DNA from 4 places in the Microbulbifer regidiadema genome. Region 4 is predicted to be linked to each of the others. Evidence: predicted binding sites of a transcription regulator. Region 4 holds the regulator's gene; each other region holds the start of a gene.
What was found. Region 4 encodes LexA, which represses DNA repair genes until DNA is damaged. Its sites were predicted from a motif close to ACTGTNTNTANANACAGT; they were not measured.
Positions count from the first base shown of each region.

Region 1 (4,905 bases), 1.9 Mb from region 4:
ATACCCGCTCTGCTTCTGCCACTGGTGATTGTTATAGAACTGGTGGGCGGCATTGGAGTGCTACTGGGGATATTTACCCGAATCTCCGCCTTTCTCCTGTTTCTATTCTGTCTGGCTGCGGCTTTTTTGGTACACCTGTCCCCAGGGGATGCAGCAGAAATGACCAGCTTTATGAAAAATATCACTATCGCCGGCGGCTTCCTGATTCTCACCTGCGCCGGTGCCGGCCGCTTTAGTTTGGATCACTACATGCGCGGCAAATAGGTTGGTGCAAAACAGCGGGAGCGAGGCGTAGAGCCTTTCTCGATATTCTCATTTGCAGATTGAAATATGCGCAGTTTGCCAGATCGCCCTGCTCTCCGGTTTCCAGCAGTGAATAAAATATAAGAGGGGCCCGCAGAACAGCGGGCCGGGATAAAGACAGGCGTTTAACGGGGAGTAAAGCGCCGGGTCGCTGGGATCTCGGACTCGATCGGTTGGCGAACTTTCGCGACAAACAGTGCAGACAGCAGCGCTACAACAGCACAGCCCGCCATAGATCCGGCAATGGGGGTCAGGGTTCCCGTGTGCAGACTGCTCGCCAGTCCACCCAATATCCCGCCGGTAATAAACAGCGCCGCGCCGTACAGCGCGTTGGCACTGCCGCTAATTTTGGGGAAGAACTCCAAGTAACAGGCGGCGGCATTGGGGCCGGTAATTCCGATACAACTGATTACCAATACCAGGGGGATCATCCACAGGGTCAGTTCTTTAACCCCAGTCATGGTAACCAGCAGCAGAAGGCCGCAGCCCAGCAGTTGCAACACAATACCCGCCAGCAGAATATTGCGCGGCTGAAAAACGTTCAGCAGGCGGATATTCACCTGAACCATGCAAATTAGCCCCAGTACGCAGATACCGAAGAACAGCGGAAACTGACTGGCACTCACTGCGAAATAATCCATAAACACAAAGGGGGCGGTGGTGATGTAGATAAACATCGAGCCGCTGACACAGGACTGGGTAAGCAGAAATCCAATCGCGCGGGGGTTGCGCAAAACCTGACTGTAGCTGGCCACAAGAGAGGTCAGCGGCATCAATTGGCGGCGCGCGCGGGTAAAGCGGGGGACGGTCTCCGGTAGCAGCAGCCGCACCAGTACGAGCATGGCCAGAGCGTATAGCAGCAAGAATACAAAAATGCTCTGCCAACCGCCGGCGGCCAACAGTGCAGAGCCGATCACCGGGGCGATCAGCGGTGCAATCAGCATAATGGTACTGATCAGGGAGATAATTTTTGCCGCCTCGCGGCCGCTGTGTAGATCGCGCACTATGGCGGCGCAGATTACTGTGGCAAAGCCGCCGCCAACCGCCTGACAAAGGCGCAGGATAATCAGCTGGTCTACATGATCGGCAAACAGGACCAGCAGGGAGCTGGCGATATAAATACCGAGACCGATAGCGCCCACAAGACGCCGCCCCCAGCGGTCCGATAAGGGCCCGCCAAATAGCTGCCCGAGGGCAAAGCCCAACAGGAAGCTGGATACCGAGTACTGCACCCGCTCCACTTCTGTGTCCAGGGCCGCTGCCATCGCTGGAATTGCCGGCAGGTAGCTGTCGATGGAAAAAGGGGTCAGGGAAACGAGGGCGGCCAGCCACACCACCAGCCAGCGCGGTGCTTTCTCGTCCGGAGTCGAAGGGATGGGTTTCATTTTGTTGCTCTGGTACAGCCTGGAGGGATCTTCCCTGGCGGGAAATGGCTATGGTAGAGACGGGCGGGCACATTATCCAGTGCCCGCTGTGGATAAGGGGGAGTTTAGTGCTTGTCTTCGCGCAGTGTGTACAGTCCCTGTTTCAGCTTCAACAGGTGCTCCTGCAACTGGGGGCCTTTGCGCTGGGCTACACCGATGGCGAGAACATCGATCACCACCAGGTGGGCAATGCGCGAGGATAGCGGTGTGTAGATCTCAATATCCTCCTCCACATCCACTTCCAGGGGAATGCTGGCCTGCTGGGCCACCGGCGAGCCGCTGGGGGCCAGGCCAACCACCAGAGCGCCCTGTGCCTTTGCCATGCTCATAGAGCGCAGCAGCGCCTTGGTGCGACCACTCTGGGAGATCGCCACGACCACATCGCCGGCTTGCATGGACATGGCCGACATATTCTGGATGTGGTGGTCGGAGTGGGCGGCGGTGGCCAATTGCAGGCGGAAGAATTTGTGCTGGGCATCGGCGGCAACGGCACCGGAGGCGCCAAAACCGAAGAACTCCACTCGCTTGGAAGCGGCCATCGCCGTGACGGCGGCCTCCAGGGCGCGGTCGTCGATCTTATCGCGGACTTTCAGCAGGGTATCTACGGTGGAGTCAAAGACCTTGCGCTTGTACTCGGCAATGGTGTCTGTTTCGGTGACCGCAATCTGCCCGAAGCTGGGGCTGGAAGCCAGCTGCTGCGCCAGGTTCAGCTTGAACTCCTGGAATCCGGAGCAGCCCACGGCGCGGCAAAAACGCACCACGGTAGGTTCGCTCACCTGGGCCTCGGTGGCCAGGTCGACGATGCGCATATGAATAATTTCATCGGGGTTGGCGAGAATATACTCCGCCACCTTGCGCTCTGATTTGCGCATGGATGACAGTTGTTCACTGATTCGTTGCGTTACTTCCGCCGGTTTCACAGGACTTCCTTCTCTATGCCAGTTGGCGCAGTTTAGCCGCTGTGCCCGCCGCTGGCGAGCGACATTACATTGTCAGACGGGGCAAAATCCTGTTTATTTACACAGGTCTCCCACGGTAGCTCTGGTACAATCTTCGCCCATGGACGTATCTCAGATTTTAGACCCCCTCAACGACGCCCAGCGCGAAGCGGTAGCTGCTGCGCCCGGCAATCAATTGATTCTGGCCGGTGCCGGCTCGGGCAAGACCCGGGTGCTGGTGCACCGCATCGCCTGGCTGATGCAGGTGGAGGGCGCCTCGCCCTACTCCATTATGGCGGTGACCTTTACCAACAAGGCGGCCCGCGAGATGCGCGCCCGTATCGAAGAGCTGCTGGGGGTGAATACCTTTGGCATGTGGGTGGGTACCTTCCACGGCCTGGCCCACCGCCTGCTCAAGGCCCACTGGCAAGAGGCCAAGTTGCCGCAGAACTTCCAGATTCTGGATGCCGATGACCAGCTGCGCCTGATCAAGCGGGTACAGGCTGATCTGGGGCTGGACGATAAAAAGTGGCCGCCGCGTGAAACCCAGTGGTGGATCGGCGCGCAGAAAGATGAGGGCCTGCGCCCGCAGTATATCAATGCCGGCGCCGACCCCTGGTTGCAGACCATGGTGCGAATCTACTTCGCCTATGAAGAGGCCTGTCAGCGCGGTGGCTTGGTGGATTTCGGCGAGTTGCTGTTGCGCGCCCACGAACTGTGGCTGAATAACGACGCTATTCTGGCCCACTACCGCCGGCGCTTCCCCCATATCCTGGTGGATGAGTTCCAGGATACCAACACGATCCAATACGCCTGGTTGCGCCTGCTCGCCGGTGAGCAGTGCCATATCACCGCCGTGGGTGATGATGACCAGTCCATTTACGGTTGGCGCGGCGCCAAGATTGAGAATATCCAGCACTTTTCCACTGACTTACGGGAAGTGCAGACGGTGCGCTTGGAGCAGAACTATAGGTCCACTTCCACTATTCTGAACGCCGCCAATGCGGTTATTGCCAATAACAGTGATCGCTTAGGCAAGGAGTTGTGGACCAAGGGGGAAGAGGGCGAGCCCATTGCCGTCTACGCCGCCTACAACGAGCAGGATGAGTCGCGCTTTATCGTCGAGCGTATCAATGACTGGGTGCGCGCCGGCAACCGCCGCGACAGCATCGCCATTCTCTACCGCTCCAACGCCCAGTCCCGGGTGCTTGAAGAGGGGCTTTTGCGCGAGCAGGTACCCTATCGTATCTACGGCGGTCAACGCTTCTACGATCGCCTGGAAATCAAGAATGCCTTGTCCTATCTGCGCCTGATCAGCAACCGCGACGATGACACCGCGTTTGAGCGGGTGGTGAATACCCCCACACGCGGTATCGGCGCGCGCACCGTGGAGATGGTGCGCTCCTATGCCCGGGAGCAGGGCTGCTCCCTGTGGCAGGCGGCCAAGTTGATGTTGCAGCAGCGGGTATTGGCCGCTCGCGCCGGCAATGCCCTGCAGGCCTTCCTGGACCTGATTAACCAGCTGTCAGCGAATGCGGAAGACAAGGAGTTGGATGCGGTTGCCGAGGATGTAATTGAAACCAGTGGCCTGCTGGAATTCCACGGCAAGGAAAAAGGTGAGAAGGGGCAGACGCGGGTGGAGAACTTGCGGGAGCTGGTCACTGCCTGTGGCGCTTTTACCGGTGCGAGCCTGCCCGAAGGCGAAGAGGACGAAGAGGAGATTCCGCTGCTCAACCAGTTCCTCGACAGTGCCGCCCTCGATGCTGGCGACGGTCAGGCGGATGAGTTTGAGGATGCGGTGCAGCTGATGACCCTGCACTCCGCCAAGGGCCTGGAGTTTCCCCTGGTATTTATGGCGGGGGTGGAGGAAAACCTGTTCCCGCACAAGATGTCCGCGCAAGAGCCCGGCCGCATGCAGGAGGAGAGGCGCCTCTGCTACGTGGGTATCACCCGCGCCATGCGCAAGCTGTACATTACCTACGCGGAAAACCGGCGCCTGTTTGGCAGTGAAACCTATAACAGTCCCTCCCGCTTTATCGGCGAAATTCCCCCCAACTTGGTGCATGAAGTGCGCCTGAAGACCGAAATTTCCCGCCCCCTCTATCAGGCGGATTACGGCAAGGTGGGGCAGTTTTCCGACCCGGCGCCAGACTTCGATGATTTGCCCGCGCTGGCTCTGGGTGGGCGAGTGGAGCACGCCAGATTTGGTGAGGGAACGGTTATAGAGTTCGAGGGCACCG
Region 1 is NZ_CP174297.1:3,426,637-3,431,541, reverse strand. It holds gene ACJJIK_RS15040 (DoxX family protein) at 1-264, shown strand, start outside; gene ACJJIK_RS15035 (multidrug effflux MFS transporter) at 429-1,688, opposite strand; gene hexR (transcriptional regulator HexR) at 1,793-2,647, opposite strand; gene uvrD (DNA helicase II) at 2,787-4,905, shown strand, end outside.
Region 1: a site for LexA is predicted at 2,736-2,753, ahead of uvrD (DNA helicase II). Genes of this name have one in related genera too.

Region 2 (4,905 bases), 670 kb from region 4:
TCCGGTGTATTGCTTCGCATCCCTGAATAAGAACTCTATTTGAAATCTTGATTTGTAGTACGAGACCAATTTCACTGCATCTAAATTCGTATCTGTAGAATACAGTAGCGCACTTCCTTTTTTATCTTCATCGATAGTCTTGAGCAGCACCACGCGTATGGCGCGTTTTAAAAATTTGGCGCGCACCACCTTCGTGTAGACTTTAACTTGAGCATCAAAAATTCCAGCAAAATCAAAACGGCATAAATCTTCAAGGTCAACTTTTCCGTCAAACCGTTTAGGGCGTCCCTGACCGTTGTATTGCCCCTCGTATAGCCACTGCAAATTAGCATCAATCCGTAACTTTCCAACGATATGCATTCCTTCCTGAAGAATTGGATTAACAAATGAATTTTTGCTATAAAATGCGTCTGCTACAAGGTATTTAATCCCAAGATCAAGCAACTTCGGTAGAACTTTGAGAGCATGGCTCACATATTGTTCAACCCTCGATTTCCCTTCTTCATCGATCGTTTGCTGGGAATCTATGGCATAGGCAGTATTTGTCTTCAAGTCGGTGACACTGATCGTAGAGATCTCAAGGCCGCGTTGTGATTCTCCAGCGCTGCCGTTATAAAACCACCCTACGCCATCAGTCTTTTTGCCGGATTTACTGATGAAACTGGCATCAGTAGCGGCGACACATTCACGATTTTCTTGGAGTTCGCTGGCAAATAATGTGGTGTTAAACTGGGTAAAGTCAAAGCATCTATGTGACCAGCGTCGATAACGTTTCTCACTTGAGGTACTGAATCTGGCCAGATTCAGATAGGTCGCCTTGCCTCGAAAGACCATCAGTACCGACAATAGAGCCATCATAAATTTCTGCTGGGGCTTACCAACACTGGACATTTTGGCAAAAACTGTTTTAATTGTGTCTTCCATGGGCGGTTACTGCGTTAATTAGACTTCGTAAACCTTATTCTCTCAGTCTCCGCCCATGGATTCCAGCACCACGCCCCCAATTTCCCCCTCAAAACTGTCCGAAGTGTTGCTAACTATAAACCCCATGCAAAAACCACTCCTGCGTCGTAAGATCCTGAAAAACCCAGTAGAACTGCTCTCCCGCATTTTTTGCGATGTAATAATTCCGTCCATGACGTCCGTGTTGCCACCAGTGGCCATCAACTCGCTCTGGCCCCTGTAATAATTGCAACTCTCCCTGGTAAAATAATTTCCCCTCAGTACTTTCCAATTTGCTGGGGCGGGGTAGTAGCCAGTTGGGGCGCGGTGCCTTGATGGGGGTAATTTGTTGGCCCCGAGAATGACTTTTAATAATCAGGGCGTCTGCACTTTGCCAGGTTTGTTCCGGGAGAGCGCTCTCTTTTAGGCTGATCCCGGAGAGAGCTTGATGGCCGAGGCGGGCTTTTAATTTGTCTAAAAGTCGCCGCTTGCGCTGCACTCGATTGCCTTGGTTAAAAAAGCCCTCATCCCGCAGTTCCTGCTCTAGAGGAAGCAGGTGATTACAGCTTAAACGGATAGACTGTATCGGTTGCTCGAGTGTTACGCTTTCCAGTTGTAGTTTGGTCAGGGCGATTAAATGCTGGAGGTCGAGTTGTGGGCTGGAGACTTCTACGCTGATTAAGTGCTCTTTACTCTGACCGAAAACCATATACCAGTGCAATTGTGGGGCGTAAAGCTGACGTCGCTGTAACTGTGAGCAGAGCTCTCTGAGCAGACGCCCGATCGGGAACAGTAGTTGTTCGTTACTATCCAGGGGGCTGGGGAAAAATAGTTCACTGCGGAACTCTACTGGTGGCGAATAGAGACAGACGGGGTCTTGGCGGCTTCCACTCAGGCGTGCCAGGTAGTCCACAAATGAGTGCCCAAAACGCGAGCCTACCTCTGAGAGGGGGCTGGCCAGCAGTTGGCTTACTCTTTTGATGCCACAGGCATAGAGCTTGGCGATGGTTTTGTTATCGCAATCGAGCAATTTACTCGGGGCAGAGTTGATCCACTGTTTCCACTGCTGGGGGCTGGGCGGGGTGTTGGTCTGTGCGAGCCACTGCCGGTGCTCCGCTAACTGGCTCAGCATATAGGCCGCACTGGGGCTGTGGCCGAGCCCCATTAGGTGATTAATCCCCATTTGCTCAAGTTCGCAATCCAATTGTTCCAGCAATGCCCTGATGCCGCCGTTGGCGTGCGGGCAGCGGCTAAGCTCCAGGTAGAGCTGGGCCGTTGTGCTCTCACTATGACTTGTAGGGCTTGCCGGCCGGGGCGAGACCAGTGGGGTAAAACTGTAACCCCATTGGGCCAGTTGCTGCAGCTCTCGTTGTTCCCGCTGGGGGTCGCGCTGTAATAGCTGCAAATTCGCGCAGAGGGTCAAGGCTGTAGTGATACTGAGGCCGGCCTCTATGCCACACTGGGATGCAGCAGTGTTGCGGTCAATTACCAGCTGTTTCTCAACAACTACTTGAGGTGAGGGCTTCCCTCCTTGTTGTTGTGCGCGGGTCAGCACTTCCAAAGGGAGCCTGGGAAATTGAATACAGAGCCAAAGCATCGGGTTACTCCGGGGCTATTTAGTGTAGCGGCTGCTCGCGGCAGGCCAATTGCGCCGCTCTCGCCAGGTAGAGATGTTGGCCAGAGGGGCCGCCGGATTGCTGTAGGAGCTTCAGCGCCAGCTGTGTTTCTTCGGGTTCGAGCTGTAGCCGTAGCTGTGCTGGTGAGGGGGTTGCCGATTCACTCTGGGGGCGAAAGTGGAAGTGCAGGCAGTCGCCATTGCGCGCTGCCTGCTGTAGGCGGCAGAGGTCTTTGTGAGCTGGGGACAGGCGTCCCTGCCAGCTGAGCAGGGCACCACAGCCACCGGATTGCAGGGATTGCTCTATCGCCCAAAGCGTATCCTTGAGGCCCCGGGGGTGTAGGATTAGTAGGTTCTCCAGGCAGATACCACTGCTGGCCAGTGATGGGGCGTAGGGGATATAGGGGGGATTGACCAGTATGACCATCTGTCCGCTCTGAGTGAGATTGGCCAGCGCCGGAAGTAATAGTGTGAGTTCGCCGATGCCTGTCTGATCGAGCAAGAGCTCTATACTGGCCCCTCGGGGCCAACCGCTACTTGCAAGGAGTGTATCGAGGCTGGGATGGCCACTGGCAATGCCGGTATGTTGCCGTCGGGGCTCATTCGCCGCTGGCCAGATATCGCTTATGGGGAGTAGTTCTGCCGCTGTCTGGTAGCTGGGTCGACTCTCTAACGGATTGTTTTCTATAAATTTTTCTACAACACCCACGATTTCATCCCTCAATCTTGACCGAATCTGGCCTATATCTCCGGTTAAGTCTGTACGTGCATACAGTTATACTGTTGATTTATACAGTATTCACTCAGTGGCAGCAAGTGAGAAATCATTGCATTGCCACTTTTTTGCACAGCCCAAACCGGCTATGATTCGGCCTCTTTAATTGAGCACTAATTATTCTATTCAGGGGGACGGAGTGAGTATCAAGTCCGACAAGTGGATTCGCCGCATGGCAGAGCAGCACGGCATGATTGAGCCTTTTGAGGCCGGTCAGGTACGCCATAATGACGATGGCGACCGGCTCATCTCCTACGGCACTTCCAGCTACGGTTATGACGTGCGCTGTGCCCGTGAATTTAAGATCTTTACCAATGTTCACTCAGCCACGGTTGATCCGAAGACCTTCGATGAGAACAGCTTTGTGGATGTGGAGGGCGATCACTGCATTATCCCGCCAAACTCCTTTGCTCTGGCGCGCACAGTGGAGTATTTCCGCATTCCGCGCTCTGTGTTGACGGTTTGCCTGGGTAAGTCCACTTATGCTCGCTGCGGTATCATCGTCAATGTGACGCCGCTGGAACCGGAGTGGGAAGGGCATGTGACTTTGGAGTTCTCCAATACCACTAATCTGCCGGCAAAGATCTATGCCAACGAGGGTGTGGCACAGATGCTGTTTTTCGAGTCCGATGAAATCTGTGATGTGTCCTATGCCGATCGCGGCGGTAAATACCAGGGGCAGCGCGGCGTGACTCTGCCCCGCACCTGATTATCGGTTTTACTGCGGTACGATTTTTTATCTATGACAGAGGTTTCTTCCAGTCAGTTGCCCGATCGCGTCGATGTGTTAGTCATCGGCGCCGGGGCGGCGGGACTGATGTGCGCAGCCACAGCGGGCCAGCGCGGGCGCAGTGTGCTGGTATTGGATCACGCCAATAAAGTCGGCAAAAAAATTCTGATGTCCGGTGGTGGTCGCTGTAATTTCACCAATCTCTACACTACGGCAGAGAATTTTTACGGTAATAATCCCCATTTTTGTAAGTCCGCTCTGGCCCGCTATAGCCAGTGGGATTTTATTGCCCTGGTTGAGAAGCACGGGGTTGCCTACCACGAGAAAACCCTCGGTCAGCTTTTTTGTGACAATAAATCCAGGGATATCGTCGACCTGTTGTTAGCGGAATGCCGTGCGGCCAAGGTGCAAATCCGCACTCGCTGTAGTATTACCCAGGTGAAAGCAGTGGGGCAGGGGTATCGGGTCGAAACCAGTATGGGAACGGTTGCCTGTGAGTCCCTGGTCGTGGCTACCGGCGGTCTCTCTATCCCCACCATGGGGGCGAGTGGATTTGGCTATGAGATTGCCCAGCAGTTTGGACTGGAGATAGTCCCGACACGAGCCGCACTGGTGCCGTTTACCCAGCATAAACGCCAGTTGGAGCGCCAGAGCACCCTGCCTGGGACCTCTCTTTCGGTGACAGTCTCTTGTGCTGAGGGCAGCTTTCACGAGCAGATGCTGTTTACTCACCGGGGGCTAAGTGGCCCTGCGGTTTTACAAATCTCCAGTCACTGGCGTGAAGGTGAGGCAGTGACATTTGATTTGGCGCCAGATAAAAACTTGGCGGAGTGGTTGCTGCAG
Region 2 is NZ_CP174297.1:4,664,007-4,668,911, forward strand. It holds gene ACJJIK_RS20450 (transposase) at 1-924, opposite strand, end outside; gene ACJJIK_RS20455 (Y-family DNA polymerase) at 1,034-2,539, opposite strand; gene imuA (translesion DNA synthesis-associated protein ImuA) at 2,559-3,266, opposite strand; gene dcd (dCTP deaminase) at 3,472-4,041, shown strand; gene ACJJIK_RS20470 (NAD(P)/FAD-dependent oxidoreductase) at 4,075-4,905, shown strand, end outside.
Region 2: a site for LexA is predicted at 3,316-3,333, ahead of imuA (translesion DNA synthesis-associated protein ImuA). Genes of this name have one in related genera too.

Region 3 (4,905 bases), 2.2 Mb from region 4:
AGGCCGATATAGGGACTGACAGAACCCACCGATGCCAAAAACGGCAAGTTCATCTCCACCTTTTCCTGTTCCCGCGACATGGCCACACGCATGGCCCGCTCGGTCCCCGCCATCACCGCTTCGGGGCTGCTGCTGCCCTGCTGGCGCAGGCGGGTAAACTCGGCAAAGCCGGCGCGAAACAGGGACTCAACGCCATCGGCCCTGCCCTTTTCCGCCTGTTCATTGCCCTCGCGGAACAGCTTGTTCAGGTCGGCACCGGACCAAAAGCGCGTTTCGAAATTTTTCAGGGCGCGCTTGGCCTGGGACAGGTAGAGTCCGCGCTGGATAATCATGACCCAGGACACCACAGAGGCCAGCAACAACAGCAACATAACTAGCTGTACCAACAGGCTGGCGTTCTGGATTAGCCCCCAAAGAGAAAGTTGTTCACCGGCGTTCATCTTCTTAAATAACTGCCTTTAATGCTGAATAAATAGGTTCCGGCAGGGCACAGGGCCTGCGGCTGTCGTCAGCGACACAGGCAACTTTGACCACACCTTCGCAAATTAGCTCATCGCCGCGCCAGATTTTTTGTTCAAAAGTCACCGCAGCTCGACCCAGTTTGCCAATCGAGGCGGTAGCGCGCAATGCATCGTCGAGAAGTGCAGAGCGCCGGTACTGGATCTCGGCGGAGTGCACCACCAGCAACAGCCCCTGCTCCGGCATCGCCGGCTTATCATACCCGAGAGAACGCAGCAGTTCTGTGCGCGCGCGCTCCATATACTTCAAATAATTGACGTAATAGACGATGCCACCCGCATCGGTATCTTCAATATAAACGCGCAGTGGGATACTGAAAGCGTCCTTCATCCCAGTCTCTCTCACAATTTGTTATCGGGTTTCGGCAGGCCGAAGTGCTCATAGGCGAGGCCAGTGACCACCCGTCCCCGTGGCGTACGGGTGATATAACCCTGCTGGATCAGATAGGGTTCCAGTACATCTTCCAGGGTATCCCGCTCTTCACTGACCGCTGCGGCGAGACTATCTATGCCCACCGGTCCACCATCGAATTTTTCGATCATCGCCAATAGCATACGGCGATCCAGCTGGTCGAAGCCATGGGAGTCCACATTGAGCATATTCAGAGCGGCGTCGGCGATACCGGAATCCACAGATCCATCGCCTTTGACTTCGGCGTAGTCGCGCACGCGGCGCAGCAGGCGGTTGGCAATACGCGGGGTGCCGCGAGCGCGGCGGGCGACTTCGAGCGCACCGCCCTCATCCATCTCCACGCCCATCAGACCGGCGGAGCGGCGCACGATGCTGGTGAGATCCTCGACACTATAGAATTCAAGCCGCTGCACAATACCGAAGCGATCCCGCAGTGGCGAGGTGAGCAGGCCCGCCCTGGTGGTGGCCCCCACCAGGGTGAACGGCGGCAGGTCCAGCTTGATCGAACGCGCCGCTGGCCCCTCGCCAATCATAATATCCAGCTGATAGTCTTCCATCGCCGGATACAGTACCTCTTCCACATGGGGGCTGAGACGGTGGATCTCATCGATAAACAGTACATCCCCCGACTCCAGATTGGTCATCAGCGCCGCCAGGTCGCCGGCCTTTTCCAGTACCGGGCCCGAGGTGGTCTTGATAGCCACCCCCATCTCGGCGGCGATAATATTTGCCAGGGTGGTTTTGCCCAGCCCCGGCGGGCCGAATACCAGGGTGTGATCCAGGGCCTCTTTGCGCAGCTTGGCGGCCTGGATAAAGATTTCCATCTGCTCGCGCACCACCGGCTGCCCCACATAGTCATCCAGACTTTTCGGGCGCACGGCGCGGTCGTACTGCTCTTCCTGGCCCGAGGGGCCAACGGGCTCCGGTGCCACCAGGCGGTCGGCTTCGATCATTGCAACAACTCCAGGACACTCAGATTAAGCGGGGGCCATTCCCTTAAGGGCCAGGCGAATCAGGGTCGCACTATCCGCATCCGGCTGCGCCTTGCTGGCGCGGGCCACCATTTTACTGGCCTCGGTAGGCTTGTAGCCCAGAGCCGCCAGGGCGCTCTCCGCCTCGCCGGCGTGATCCACCTTGGGCTCGGCTGCGGCGGCCATCAGGGGGAGATCATTGGCGTCGCCAAAGTCGGGGGTCAGTTTATCCCGCAGCTCCACGATCAGGCGCTCGGCGGTCTTCTTGCCCACGCCGGGGACCTTGACCAGTGCCGCCACATTGTCCTCCGCGACACAGCGGGCCAGGGCCGCCCCGTCCAGCCCGGACAAAATTGCCAGGGCCATCTTGGGACCCACACCGCTGACCTTGATCAAGGTGCGGAACAATTTGCGATCCCCATCGCGAATAAAACCATACAGCTGCTGGGCGGTTTCGGAGACCGCCAGATGAGTGTGCAACTGTACCGGCTGTCCCAGGGCGGGCAGCTCGAAAATTGTGGTCATGGGTGCGAGTACTTCATAGCCCACCCCCTGCACATCCACCAACAACAGGGGCGGCTGCACGGCGGCCAGGGTGCCGCTCAATCTTCCAATCATGTGTTATTCCAGGTTTATATTGTCTGCGGCCTTTATCCGGGCCCATTCTATCAGCCGCTCACACTGAGACGGCCGCGGCGAAAGCGACTGCGCGCACCGCCAGCGGTAAATACCAGGGTCTGCTCGGTATGCATATGGCACAGGGCCACGGCGAGTGCATCGGCGGCATCCTCCTGGGGCGACGCCGGCAGAGACAACAGGGTTTTCACCATATGCTGCACCTGCAATTTATCCGCACCGCCGTTGCCCACCACCGCCTGTTTGACCTTGCGAGCCTCATACTCGGCCACTTCCAGGCCGCTATTGGTCCCGGCCACAATCGCCGCCCCACGGGCCTGGCCCAGCTTCAGCGCAGAGCCGGCGCTCTTGGACATAAAGACATTCTCGATCGCCATCTGTGCGGGCCGATACTGCTGGGCGATCTGGCTCACGGCGTCAAAAATCAGCTTGAGGCGCTCCGGTAGCGGGCCCTCGGGAATGCGAATCACTCCGCTGGCCACATAGCGGGCCTTACCCCGCTCCACATCAATAATTCCATAGCCCGTTTTTCGCGAGCCGGGGTCAATACCCAGGATTCGGGTCAAAAGGCAGCTCCCCAAATATCTGTATGTTTATATAGTAGTGGGAGTGTCCCAAGGTGGACGGGAGGCGTCAAGAGAGGGGGGGGGAGTAACCGGGACTTGAAAAGCTAAAAAGCCGAGGCGGAACACAGTCCGCCCCGCTTAGAGGGTGGGCCTCAGCCCAGCGCCTCCATCACCTCTGCGGAAATATCCGCATTGGTGTAAACGTTTTGTACATCGTCCAGGTCTTCGAGCATCTCGATCAGGGCGAGCACCTTCTCTGCACCGTCTTTATCCAGCGGAATGGTGGTGGAGGGAATCATCGCAACTTCGGCGCTGTCGGGGGTAAAGCCGGCCGCAACCAGAGCGTCTTTAACCGTCAGGTAGTCCTGGAATTCCGTGGTGACTTCAACGCTGCCGTCGTCGCTGGATTCGATATCCTCAGCACCGGCTTCGAGAGCCGCGTCCATCAGTGCATCTTCATCCACGCCGGCCTCGTAATACATCTGGCCTTTGCGGGTAAACAGGTAGCTCACAGAGCCGTCGGTACCCAGGTTGCCACCGCGCTTGGTGAAGGCGTGGCGCACTTCGGCCACCGTGCGGTTGCGGTTGTCGGTCAGACACTCGACCAGAACTGCCACACCGCCAACGCCATAGCCCTCGTAAACCACGGCTTCGTAGTTTTCACCATCGGCATTGCCCGCGCCACGGGCGATGGCCTTGTCGATAGTGTCGCGCTTCATATTGGCACCGAGCGCCTTATCGATAGTGGCGCGCAGCGCCGGGTTATCGTCCGGGTTGGGGCCCGATTTGGCGGCTACCGTCAGTTCGCGAATGATCTTGGTAAAGACCTTGCCCCGCTTGGCATCCTGAGCTGCTTTGCGGTGCTTAATATTGGCCCATTTACTGTGTCCGGCCATCTTCCGTCTCTCTTCAGTCAGTGCGTAGGATGGGCCAAAGAGCGAAGCGGATCGCCCACCACTACGATTGGATGGGCCCGCTTCGCTCGGCCCATCGGGGAAAAATCAGCTAATTTTCTCTTCTTTTTGTCGCAGGCGGATGCTCAGCTCACGCAGCTGTTTTGCATCTACGGCACCCGGGGCATCTGTCATCACACAGGCTGCGCTCTGGGTTTTCGGGAACGCGATGACATCGCGAATAGAATCGCTACCGGTCATCAGCATCACCAGGCGATCCAGGCCAAAGGCCAGACCACCGTGGGGCGGCGCGCCGTATTTGAGCGCGTCCAGCAGGAAGCCGAACTTCTCGCGCTGCTCTTCGGCATCGATTCCGAGGATGCGGAATACCGCTTCCTGCATTAGCTGGTCGTGGATACGCACAGAACCCCCACCCAACTCGGTGCCGTTGAGCACCATATCGTAGGCGCGGGACAGGGCCTCGAGCGGGTTCTTTTCCAGCTCTTCCGGGGTGCAGGAAGGTGCGGTAAAGGGGTGGTGCAATGCGGTCAGGCTGCCGTCGTCATTCTCTTCGAACATCGGGAAGGCAACAACCCACAGGGGCGCCCACTCGCTGGTGTACAGATCCAGGTCCTCACCCAGCTTGCAGCGCAGTGCGCCCAGGGCTTCGGAGACAATCTTAGCCTTGTCGGAGCCGAAGAAAATCACATCGCCATCTTCCGCTTGCAGGCGGTCGAGAATGGCTGCACGGGTATCTAAGGGCAAGTGCTTAACAATAGGAGACTGGAGGCCATTCTCTACATCTGAGCGATCGTTGACCTTGATGTAGGCCAGGCCCTTGGCGCCATAAATACCGACAAACTTGCCGTAGTCATCCAGCTGCTTGCGGGTCAATTTCTTACAACCGCC
Region 3 is NZ_CP174297.1:2,652,275-2,657,179, forward strand. It holds gene tolQ (protein TolQ) at 1-440, opposite strand, end outside; gene ybgC (tol-pal system-associated acyl-CoA thioesterase) at 445-849, opposite strand; gene ruvB (Holliday junction branch migration DNA helicase RuvB) at 861-1,883, opposite strand; gene ruvA (Holliday junction branch migration protein RuvA) at 1,908-2,519, opposite strand; gene ruvC (crossover junction endodeoxyribonuclease RuvC) at 2,570-3,103, opposite strand; gene ACJJIK_RS11590 (YebC/PmpR family DNA-binding transcriptional regulator) at 3,256-3,999, opposite strand; gene aspS (aspartate--tRNA ligase) at 4,105-4,905, opposite strand, start outside.
Region 3: a site for LexA is predicted at 3,122-3,139, ahead of ruvC (crossover junction endodeoxyribonuclease RuvC). Genes of this name have one in related genera too.

Region 4 (4,905 bases):
AAAGATAAGCCCACCCACCATGGGGTGTCTGAGCAGCTCGCAATCTTCCTCGCTGAGTTCGAGTCCCTCGATATCCACCATTAGCGGTCCGAGTGATAGTGACATATTACATTCCTTATCGCTTTGGCAGCGCACTCACGGATTGTCCACCTTCAGCATGGCTGAAGCCGCAGGCACCAGGCGTTCAAGAGTCTGGGAAAGCGTACTATCGGCACCGAAGTCTTCCCGCAGGATCGCCTCAATCGCATCGTGGCTCGACAGTGTAAAAATGGTTGCGCCCAACATAAAGTAAAGGCGCCAGTAGAAGGTTTCCGGATCCAGCCCCGGCAGCGCTTCCGCCAACAGGCCGGCAAAACGGCGGTAGCTATCCCCATATCGGGATACGATAAATCGGCGCAGATGCCCCTGGAACTGGGTATAGGCCAACCCCAGCAGGCGCATAAACCGCTGCGGATCTTTCCCCTCCAAGCCCAGGCTTCCCAGGCCAACCCGGTACAGGCACTCGATCAGCTCCTCCACCCCCAGGGACTGCCCCTCGGCAACACGGCGATCCAGCTCTTCCTCCAGCGCATCGGTGAAAGGTGTTAGGAAACGTTCGAATACCGCCTGTATCAATTCCTTTTTGGAGCCAAAATGATAGTTAACTGCGGCCAGATTCACTCCCGCCGTGCTCGTGATCGTTCTCAAAGAGGTTTCAGTAAAACCTCGTTCAGCAAACAGCACTTCCGCTGCATCGAGTATCCGGCTGACCGTATCTGTCTGACTCATAAGTCTCAAACACCATTTAAAACATACGTTTAATCGCCGCCAGAGTAGCACATTCTCACTGCCGCAGAGCCCACTGGATAGGCGCCCCGCAGCCTCAGTCAAAGTGCCGAACGCCCCCAGACCCCCTTAGCGCTAAAGTGTGAGAGCAGTCCAGGTAAAAGTTTGAGCGGGGGTGTTTTTTAGTGCTTTAGAGATCGCAGGCTGGGGGATACCGCAAAAGAAAAGCGACCCGTTGAAGGATCGCAGAGTTGTTCGGGAGTAATTCAGAGCCCCGCTTTAGTTCGGTTTATTTGCGAGCTTATGCTTTCACATGCATATATTTCATAATTAGAGCCGCAGCCTCCTCCACACTATCGACAAGATGGAAGAGGTCGAGATCACCGGCATCGATGCAGTTGCGCTCTAAAACGGTATCTACCAGCCAGTCGTAGAGCCCACTCCAGTAGCGCTTACCCACCAATACAATCGGGAAGCGCCGCACTTTCTGGGTTTGTACCAGGGTGAGTGCTTCAAACAGCTCATCCAGCGTGCCGTACCCGCCGGGGAGCCCGACAAATCCGAGCGCGTGCTTTACAAATATAAACTTGCGCACAAAAAAGTAGCGGAAATTCAAACTGATATCTTGATAGGGATTCGCCGCCTGCTCAAAGGGCAGCTCTATATTTAAGCCAATCGACGCGCCCGGCTGGGCAAAGGCACCCCGGTTACAGGCCTCCATCAAACCCGGCCCGCCGCCGGTAATCACCGGTATTCCCTCCGCAGCGAGAAGCTCTCCCAACTTCACGCCCTGCTGGTACTCAGGACTATCCTCTGTAAACCTCGCCCCTCCAAACACAGTTACAGCCCCGCCCAACGCAATCAATCGCTCTATTCCATCGACCAACTCAGACTGAATACGAAGCACCCTCCAAGCTTCCGGCATCTTTGCGTCCAACATTACGTTTCCCCCTTATTGTCAGCTCTTTCAACGTTTTCTGCTTTCCTTACTTTCTCTCTCAATGTAGCAGTTCACAAAGACTAAAAGCTGAGGATTGCGCGAACATTAAATCTGTATATAATTCCAGCAACTGTATATAAATACAGAAAACTAGGTAAAACTATGACCAATCTCACCGCTCGTCAGACTCAGGTTCTCGACCTGATCAAAGCCTACCTGGATGAAACAGGCTACCCGCCAACACGGGCAGAAATCGCCCAGGAACTAGGCTTTCGCTCACCTAATGCCGCTGAGGAACACCTGAAAGCTCTCGCTAGAAAAGGCGCCATTGAGATGGTTGCCGGTGCCTCCCGTGGAATACGTATCCCCGACCATCAATCCGGTCTACCCATTGTGGGACGGGTTGCCGCAGGTCACCCGGTCCTCGCCGCTGAGCATATTGAGGACTACTGCGACATGCCTGCCAGCTTTTTCCACCCACCGGCCGATTACCTGCTGCGGGTGCACGGCATGAGTATGCGCGACGCCGGGATTCTCGATGGGGATTTACTCGCCGTACAAAAAACGGAACAGGTGCGCAACGGACAGATCGTGGTTGCCCGAATTGATGATGAGGTTACTGTGAAGCGTTTTCGCCGCAAGGGTAATCAGGCAACGGTTCAGCTGCTTCCTGAAAATGATGACTTTGAGTTAATTCAGGTCGATATGAGAGATAAGAACTTTGTGATTGAGGGGCTGGCTGTCGGTGTGATTCGCCAAGCACCTTAAGGCGCTCTAAAAACAACAACAGCGGCCACTGGCCGCTGCTGATTTAACCAATAGCACTGACATTAATGCAATGCTGCTATCAGGCATTACTATTAGTGAACGGTGTGATTTACCGGCATCAACTCTTCTTCCTCGAAGTAGCCCACCTCTAGATCGTCCAGATTTTGCACAGCTTCAATACCCGCTTCCAGCATAGCCCGAGCTACAGCAACCTTGTGCTTTTGCAAAAACTGAAGGCTCTCTGCTGAAAAAGAGATGCTCACCAAAGGGTCCTCCTTGTGGCCAGCACGACGCAAGGCTACATCGCCATTAGCCAACTCGATAATCTCAAAAGTTTCGGAGGACATTCGCTTTTCCTTCACGGCACAGTAGTTTGCGCCCAGTGTACCACAGGCTTGCGGGAAGTTTCATTCGCCCCGCTCAAGTCCGAGATGTTCTCAATTAATTTATACTCTGGCCCATTTTTAAGCTGGGACTTAGACAACTGCGCAGCAGTGTCGAACCCCTGCGACAAAAACAGGGGCCGACCTGAAAGCAGTGAAGAATACGGGCCTTAAAGGCCCGCAAAAAGATCAGTGAATTGCCCAGGGGCTTCGGAGATGACTTAACACTCGTCCAGATGGGCCCGCTGCCTCACCACCAGCTCGCTCAGGCAGCGATGCCAGTCGAGCAGCGACTCTTTGCACAGGGGGGCAAATTCTGGCGCGGCGACTTCATTGTGTAGCGGTATTAAATTGACCGGCTGTGACTTTTCCTCGGCAGCCGCAGATATTTTCTGCTGCTCCTGCCAGGCGTGCAGCATATGGGACAGCCAGCTTTGCGGATCGCCCACCAGGCCTGCCAGTTCATTGACCTCAGCACTGGCCCGCCCCTGGACACCCAGCGCATCGATAATCAACTGCGGGGAAGCCGGCTCAAACCCCAGCTGAAGCTGGCTGGCCTGCTCTGCGAGAAAGGCCCGGTAGGCCTTGCACAACTGCATCAATGCCGCTTCCTCCAGCGCATCGCGCTGGAGGGGAATATCCCACGGCTGCTGCAACAGCAACTGGCCCTTGCGCAGAGCCGAAGTCACATGGATGGTGTAGGGGTTACTCATGGCCTACTTCTTTGCCGCTGCTTTTTTAGTCGCAGGCTTCTTGCGCTTGGCAGCCGTGCTCTTGGTCGAGGCCTCTACTTTCCAACTGCCATCGCGGTAAAAAGCACGCCAACCGGTCGCCTTGCCTTCCTCCTCAGATTGAACGTATTGCTCCTGAGTTTTACGACTGAATCGAACCACCGTATCCCGGCCACTATCGTCCTGCGTCGGCGCAGAAAATAGGAAGCTGTATTTTGGATCGATTTCGCTCTGGTGGGGCAGCAACTCTTTGACCAGCGGAGCCCGGGTCTCGCGGTTTTTGGGGAACTGACTGGCAGCCAGGAACAGACCCGAGGCACCATCGCGCAGGATGTAGTGATCCTCCACTTTGATACAGGCCAGCTCCGGCATGGGAACCGGGTCCATTTTCGGTGGTGCCGGCTGTCCATTTTTTAACAGCTTGCGAGTGTTCTTACAGCTCTCATTGGTACAGCCAAAGTACTTGCCAAAGCGGCCCGACTTTAACTGCATATCACTGCCACATTTATCACACTCGATAATCGGACCATCGTACCCTTTAATTTTAAAGGTGCCCTGCTCTATCTCGTAGCCGCTGCAATCCGGGTTATTGCCGCAAATATGTAATTTGCGCTGCTCGTCCAACAAGTAGCTATCCATGGCAGTACCGCACTTGCCACAGCGGCGCTTCTCGCGCAGCAGCCTGGATTCCGCTTCCTCGTCCTTGTCCGCATCGACCGCTTCGTCCCCCGATACCAGGTTCATGGTATTGGTACAGCGCTCTTTGGGCGGCAGTGCGTAACCGGAGCAGCCGAGGAACACCCCGGTGGAACCGGTGCGAATCTGCATATGGCGGCCACACTTGCCGCACTCGATATCGGTATCGGTCGGCGTGTTGCGGCGCATGCCCGCATCGGCAGACTGGGCTTTTTCCAGACGCCCGGAAAAGTCCTGATAAAACTCATCGAGCAGTTGCTTCCAGCCCTTATCGCCATCGGCAACTGCGTCCAGAGATTCCTCCAGGTTTGCAGTAAAGCCGTAATCCATCAGGTTCTTAAAGCTTTCGCTGAGGCGGTCGGTGACAATATCCCCCATTTTCTCGGCGTAAAAACGGCGGTTCTCCAAACGCACATAACCGCGATCCTGGATCGTGGAAATAATGGAGGCGTAGGTGGAGGGGCGGCCGATGCCGCGCTTCTCCAGCTCTTTAACCAGGGCCGCTTCGCTAAAGCGCGCCGGCGGCTTGGTAAAGTGCTGTTTGGGGTCCAGCTGCTGAAGGGACAGTTTATCCCCGACCTTCACATCCGGAAGCAGTAGATCCTCATCCTTTTTGCCGCTC
Region 4 is NZ_CP174297.1:415,197-420,101, reverse strand. It holds gene nagZ (beta-N-acetylhexosaminidase) at 1-105, opposite strand, end outside; gene ACJJIK_RS01765 (TetR/AcrR family transcriptional regulator) at 136-768, opposite strand; gene ACJJIK_RS01760 (LOG family protein) at 1,067-1,705, opposite strand; gene lexA (transcriptional repressor LexA) at 1,868-2,473, shown strand; gene ACJJIK_RS01750 (hypothetical protein) at 2,566-2,820, opposite strand; gene ACJJIK_RS01745 (DUF6586 family protein) at 3,078-3,569, opposite strand; gene topA (type I DNA topoisomerase) at 3,573-4,905, opposite strand, start outside.